2 regions of the Nocardioides sp. JS614 genome follow, and region 2 is predicted to be linked to the other one. Evidence: riboswitches for the same ligand, from Rfam matches in the RefSeq annotation. Region 2 holds a riboswitch; the other holds the start of a gene.
The links. Region 2 has a riboswitch for S-adenosylmethionine ahead of NOCA_RS18895 (aminotransferase class V-fold PLP-dependent enzyme). Riboswitches for the same ligand answer to the same signal wherever they lie in the genome.
Positions count from the first base shown of each region.

Region 1: it holds a riboswitch for S-adenosylmethionine, as region 2 does, so the genes downstream of both, thrC (threonine synthase) here and NOCA_RS18895 (aminotransferase class V-fold PLP-dependent enzyme) in region 2, are expected to answer to the same signal.

Region 1 covers NC_008699.1:4,205,809-4,209,180, forward strand. Annotated here, with positions in the region: gene NOCA_RS21630 (SGNH/GDSL hydrolase family protein) at 1-56, opposite strand, end outside; gene NOCA_RS21635 (MoaD/ThiS family protein) at 129-410, opposite strand; gene thrC (threonine synthase) at 437-1,711, opposite strand; SAM riboswitch class I at 1,722-1,870, opposite strand; gene lon (endopeptidase La) at 1,958-3,372, opposite strand, start outside.
Region 2 covers NC_008699.1:3,642,419-3,645,790, reverse strand. Annotated here, with positions in the region: gene NOCA_RS18900 (hypothetical protein) at 1-164, shown strand, start outside; gene NOCA_RS18895 (aminotransferase class V-fold PLP-dependent enzyme) at 178-1,515, opposite strand; SAM riboswitch class IV at 1,553-1,665, opposite strand; gene gatC (Asp-tRNA(Asn)/Glu-tRNA(Gln) amidotransferase subunit GatC) at 1,724-2,023, shown strand; gene gatA (Asp-tRNA(Asn)/Glu-tRNA(Gln) amidotransferase subunit GatA) at 2,020-3,372, shown strand, end outside.

The DNA of each region.
Region 1 (3,372 bases), 560 kb from region 2:
GTCCCCGCCAGGGTGGCGGCGGTCAGCGCGGCGAGACGGGTCCGGGCACGGGTCACCGGTCCGTTCAATCATGCCCGGGTGAACGCGACGTGTCGCGGGCCGCCCGCACGCATGACGAGCGGGCAGCCTCAGCAGCAACCGCCGGCGACGGCCGGGATGACCGAGATCTGGGCGCCGTCGGGCGTGGGCGTCGCCAGGTTGTCGAGGAACCGCACGTCGTCGTTGCCGACGTAGACGTTGACGAAGCGGCGCAGCTCGCCGGCGTCGTCGAGGATCCGGGCCTTGATCCCGCCGTAGCTGCCGTCGAGGTCGTCGAGGACCTCGGCCAGCGTGGCGCCGGAGGCGCTCACCTCGGACTCGCCGCCGGTGTAGGTGCGCAGGATCGTGGGGATCCGGACGGAGACGCTCATGGTCAGCTCCTCGGGTGCTCGGGTGCTCAGGCCAGGCCGGTGGCGGCGAAGGCAGGGTACGACGGGTCGATGGTCGCGGCGGGCGCCACGGTGCCGGAGACCGCGTCCAGGGTCTTCAGGCCGTGGCCGGTGTTGATCACCACGGTCTCGAGCGAGGTGTCGAGCTGGCCGGTCTCGACGAGCTTCTTCAACACGGCGACGGTGGTGCCGCCGGCGGTCTCGGTGAAGATCCCCTCGGTGCGGGCCAGCAGCACGATGCCGGCGCGGATCTCGTCGTCGGTGACGTCCTCGACCGCGCCGCCGGTCTCGCGGCAGATGTCGAGGACGTAGATGCCGTCGGCGGGGTTGCCGATCGCCAGGCTCTTGGCGATCGTGTCCGGCTTGACCGGGCGGATGGCGTCGACGCCGGCCTTGTAGGCGACCGAGACCGGGGAGCAGCCCGCGGCCTGCGCGCCGTACACGCGGTAGGGCTTGTCCTCCACGAGGCCGAGCCGGATCAGCTCCTGGAAGGCCTTGTGCACCTTGGTCAGCTGCGAGCCGCTCGCGACCGGGATCACGATCTGGTCCGGCAGCCGCCAGCCGAGCTGCTCGGCGATCTCGTAGCCGAGGGTCTTGGAGCCCTCGGCGTAGTAGGGGCGGACGTTGACGTTCACGAACGCCCAGCCCTCCTCCTCGCCGGCGATCTCGGAAGCGAGCCGGTTGACGTCGTCGTAGTTGCCGTTGACGGCCACCAGGGAGTCGGTGAAGACGGCGGAGTTGACCTGCTTGGGCTGCTCGAGGTTGCTCGGGATGAACACCACGGTCTTGATGCCGGCGCGGGCGCCCGCGGCGGCGACCGCGTTGGCGAGGTTGCCGGTGCTCGGACAGGCGAAGACCTTGCTGCCGAACTCGCGGGCCGCGCTCAGCGCGCAGGCGACGACGCGGTCCTTGAAGGAGTTGGTGGGGTTGGTGGAGTCGTCCTTGACCCACAGGTTCGCGATCCCGAGCTCGGCGGCCAGGTTGCCCGCACGCAGCAGGCGGGTGAAGCCGGGCTCGGTGTTGGGGCTGTCCTCGATGTCGGCGGGCACCGGCAGCAGCGCCTTGTAGCGCCAGATGTTGCGCGGGCCGGCCTCGATCTCCTCGCGGGTGACCCGGGGGAAGTCGTAGGCGATCTCCAGGGGGCCGAAGCACTCCGGACACGCGTAGTGCGGTCCGAGCTCGACCTGGTGGCCGCACTCGCGGCAGGAGAGGGCGGTGGCGTTGCCGAACGCGCCCTCGCGCAGGCCCGGCGTGCTGGTCTTCTCGATGACGACGGCGCTCATGAAGTCCTCCTTCTCATCTTCCCCGGGTGCGGCGGTCGCCCCGGGCGGAATTGGCACCGTTTCCGCGAACCGCTTCCTGGCTGGATGCCGGGCGGCGGAGGATCGCGGCGGTTGCCGGGACTTCACAGGGCCGTATCCCTCAGTCCCTCTTGATGAGCTGTGGAGAACAGTACGACGGCCGTCTCAGCATGTGCACATCGCATCCACATGTTGGACGGCCGTCGTCTCGCGCCCGGAGGCGTCCGGTCACGCTGCGACCGTGGCCGCCTCGGTGCTGGCCAGCGCGCCGCGGACCACGTCCAGGACGTCGCTGACCGGGTGCACCGTGACGCTCCCGAGGACGTCGGCCGGTACGTCGTCCAGGTCCGGCTCGTTGCGCAGCGGCACGAACACCTCGGTGAGGCCGTGGCGCTGGGCCGCGAGCAGCTTCTGCTTGAGCCCGCCGATCGGCAGCACCCGGCCGGTCAGCGAGACCTCGCCGGTCATGCCGACCTCCGAGCGCACGGGGCGGCCGGTGGCCAGCGAGGTGAGCGCGGTGACCATGGTGATGCCGGCGGACGGGCCGTCCTTGGGGGTGGCGCCGGCCGGCACGTGCACGTGGATCGCCTTCTCGAAGAACGACGGCTCCACCCCGAGCTCGGCCGCGTGCGCGCGGACGAAGGACAGCGCGATCTGCGCCGACTCCTTCATCACGTCGCCGAGCTGGCCGGTCAGCGTGAGGCCGGCGGTCCCCTCCGCAGCCGACGCCTCGATGAACAGCACGTCGCCGCCGAGCCCGGTCACCGCCAGGCCGGTCGCCACGCCCGGGACCGCCGTACGCTCCGGTGCCTCGGGGGTGAACCGCGGCCGGCCGACCAGGTCCTTGAGGTCCGCCACGTCGATGTCGACCTGGACCGCGCCCGTGGCGAGCCGGGTCGCCGCCTTGCGCAGCGCCTTGGCGAGCAGCCGCTCCATCTGGCGCACGCCGGCCTCGCGGGTGTAGTTGGCGGCCATCTCGCGCAGCGCGGCGTCGGTCACCCGCACCTCGTCGGAGGTCAGCGCCGCGCGCTCGAGCTGGCGGGGCAGCAGGAAGTCGCGGGCGATGCCGACCTTGTCGTCCTCGGTGTACCCGTCGAGCGTCACCAGCTCCATCCGGTCCAGCAGCGCCGACGGGATCTGCTCCACGACGTTCGCGGTCGCGATGAACAGCACGTCGGAGAGGTCCAGGTCCAGCTCCAGGTAGTGGTCGCGGAAGGTGTGGTTCTGCGCCGGGTCGAGGACCTCGAGCAGCGCGGCCGCGGGGTCGCCCCGGTAGTCGGAGCCGACCTTGTCGACCTCGTCGAGGAGCACGACCGGGTTCATCGAGCCGGCCTCCTTGATCGCGCGCACGATCCGGCCGGGCAGCGCGCCGACATAGGTACGGCGGTGCCCGCGGATCTCGGCCTCGTCGCGCACGCCGCCCAGGGCGACCCGGACGAACCTGCGGCCGAGCGCCCGGGCCACGGACTCGCCCAGCGAGGTCTTGCCGACACCGGGAGGCCCGGCCAGCAGGATCACGGCGCCCGAGCCGCGGCCTCCGACGACCTGCAGGCCGCGCTCCGCGCGACGGGCCCGGACCGCGAGGTACTCCACGATCCGCTCCTTGACCTCGTCCAGGCCGTGGTGGTCGGCGTCCAGGACGG
Region 2 (3,372 bases):
TCCCAGTCCCGCCGGGCCGCGACCCGGCCGTCCTGATGGGCGTCCTGCGGAGCGCCGGGTTCGTCGCCGTCGAGGAGACGCCCGAGCGGCTGCTGGTCGCCTGCCCGCGTCCGGGCGACGCCGAGCGGGCCCGACACCTGCTCGACCACACCTACCAGACCTAAGCCTGCTCCGCGGCTACGCGCAGGCGGCGCCCGGACCGGCCTCGGTGACCCAGGGCGGGAGCGGACGCGGGTCGGGGGCGGGCCTGCCCTGGGCGTCGTACGTCCAAGCCGGTCCCTGCGCGACCAGCCGGGCGATCCCGATGACCAGGCGGTCGACGTCCTCGGTGGTGGAGCCCAGCCCCAGGCTCGCCCGGACCGCGGTGCGGCCGCCGTTGAGGCGCTCCAGCAGCGGGTGGGCGCAGAAGCGTCCGTCCCGCACGCCGACCCCGTGCTCGGCGGACAGGTACTGCGCGACCAGCTCGGCGTCGTAGCCGGCGACGGTGAACGTGACGACGCCGATCGCCTCGACCTGGCCGCGCCACAGGTGCAGGGTGGGCACCTCGAGGAACTCGAGTGCGTTGAGCAGTCGGTCGCGCAGCCCTTCCTCGTGGATCCGGAGCTCGCTGTCGGGGAGGGCGGCGATCGCCTCACAGGCCGCCGCCAGCGCGACGGCGCCGACGACGTTGGGGGTGCCGGCCTCGTGCCGGGCCGGAGCGTCGGCCCAGGAGGTGTGCTCGAGCGAGACGCTGCGCACCGCCCCGCCGCCGGCGAGGTACGGCGGCGCCGCGTCCAGCCAGTCGCGGCGGCCGACGAGCACGCCGGCGCCGTACGGCGCGTACAGCTTGTGCCCCGAGAACGCGAGGTAGTCGACGCCCAGCCGCTCCAGGTGCACCCGGTGGTGGGGGACCAGCTGGGCGCCGTCGACGGCGATCCGCGCGCCGGCGCGGTGCGCGATCCCGACCAGGTCCGCGAGCGGCAGGATCTCGCCGGTCACGTTCGACGCGCCGGTCACGGCGAGCAGTGCGGCGGGCGCCCGGTGGAGCTCGGCCTCGACCGCAGCGAGGGTGGCGGCGACCGTCTCTCGCGCGGTGACCGCACGGGCGCGCCGGCCCAGGCCCTGCCAGGGCAGCAGGTTGGCGTGGTGCTCGACGTCGAGGTGCACGACATCGCCGGGGACGGCGGTGGCGAGCAGGTTGAGCGCGTCGGTGGTGTTCCGGACGACCTGCACGACGTCGTCGCCCCGCGCGCCCACGAACGCACCGATGGTGCGGCGTGCGGTCTCGTAGGCCGCGGTGCTCACGGCCGAGGCGTAGCCGGCGCCGCGGTGCACGCTGGAGTAGAACGGCAGGAACTCCGCGACCCGGTCCGCCACGGACTGGAGCGCGGGGGCGCTGGCGGCGATGTCCAGGTTCGCGTAGCGGACCGGGCCGCCGGTCACCAGCGGCACCTGCTGGTCCGCACCGACCAGGCGGGCCAGTGGGCGGGTCCGAGCGGCCCGGGCCTGGGCCGAGGTGCGAGTGTTCGTGGGCATGTGGGCACATCCGTCGGGTCAGGGACCCGGGTCGCCGAGTCCGCGCTTGCCGGCTGCGGTCGCAGTCGGCCGTGTCCTCACCCGGGGCACCCCGCCGCGGAGGAGGGTTGCCGACTGGCCAGCCGGGGCTTCGCGCCAGTACTCGTGACGGACGGGACGCTAGCAGCCAGCGGCGGGCCCGCAGACCTTCTCTCCTAGGATGGACACCATGCCTGAGATCACTCGTGACGAGGTCGCGCACCTGGCGAACCTCGCCCGGATCGACCTGTCCGACGCCGAGCTCGACCAGCTCGCACCGCAGCTGAGCGTCATCCTCGAGTCGGTCGCCTCGATCAGCGGCGTCGCCGGCGCCGAGGTCCCGCCGACCTCGCACGCGCTGCCGCTGACCAACGTCTTCCGCGAGGACGTCGTGGTGCCCGGACTGACCCCGGAGCAGGCGCTGTCGGGCGCCCCCGAGGTCGAGCAGCAGCGCTTCTCGGTGCCGCGGATCCTGGGCGAGGAGGCCTGATGTCGATCATCCGCCGCACCGCCGCCGAGATCGCCGACGCGCTCGCCGCGGGCGAGACCACCTCGGCCGAGGTCACCCGGACGCACCTGGACCGCATCGCCGCCGTCGACGGCGCGGTGCACGCGTTCCTCCACGTCGACGCCGAGGGGGCGCTCGCGCAGGCGGCCGAGTCCGACGCCCGCCGCGCGGCCGGCACCCCGCTCTCCCCGCTGGACGGCGTGCCGATCGCCGTCAAGGACGTGCTGGCCACCGAGGGCCTGCCCACGACCTGCGGCTCGAAGATCCTCGAGGGCTGGATCCCGCCGTACGACGCCACCGCGGTCGCGAGGCTGCGCGCCGCCGGCCTGCCGATCCTCGGCAAGACCAACATGGACGAGTTCGCGATGGGCTCCTCGACCGAGCACTCCGCGTACGGCCCCACGCACAACCCGTGGGACCTGGACCGGATCCCCGGCGGCTCCGGCGGAGGCTCGGCGGCGGCGGTTGCCGCGTTCGAGGCGCCGCTGGCGCTCGGCACCGACACCGGCGGCTCGATCCGCCAGCCCGGCGCCGTGACCGGCACGGTCGGCGTCAAGCCGACCTACGGCGGGGTGTCGCGCTACGGCCTGGTCGCGCTCGCGAACTCGCTGGACCAGGTCGGCCCGGTGACCCGGACCGTGCTCGACTCCGCGCTGCTGCACGAGGTCATCGGCGGCCACGACCCGCGAGACTCCACCAGCATCGACCAGCCGCTGCCGTCCCTGGTCGAAGCCGCCCGGCTCGGCGCCACCGGCGACCTCTCGGGGCTGCGGGTCGGCGTGATCACCGAGCTCGCCGGCGACGGGTGGCAGCCGGGCGTGATGGCCCGCTTCCAGGAGTCGGTGGACCTGCTGGTCAAGGCCGGCGCCGAGGTCGTCGAGGTCTCGTGCCCGACGTTCGTGCACGCCCTGGCGACCTACTACCTGATCCTGCCGGCCGAGGCGTCGAGCAACCTCGCGAAGTTCGACGCGATGCGCTACGGCCTGCGGGTCTGGCCCGAGGGCCGTCCCGACGCGAGCGCCGAGGAGGTGATGCGCGCGACCCGCGACGCCGGCTTCGGCCCGGAGGTCAAGCGCCGGATCATCCTCGGCACCTACGCCCTCTCCAGCGGCTACTACGACGCCTACTACGGCCAGGCGCAGAAGGTGCGCACGCTGATCTCGCGCGACTTCGACGCCGCGTTCGCGAAGGCCGACGTGCTGGTCTCGCCGACCGCCCCGACGACGGCGTTCAAGCTCGGGGAGAAGCTCGACGACCCGCTCGCGATGTACCTCAACGACCTCGCGACGATCCCGGCCAACCTCGCCGGCGTGCCCGGCATCTCGGTCCCC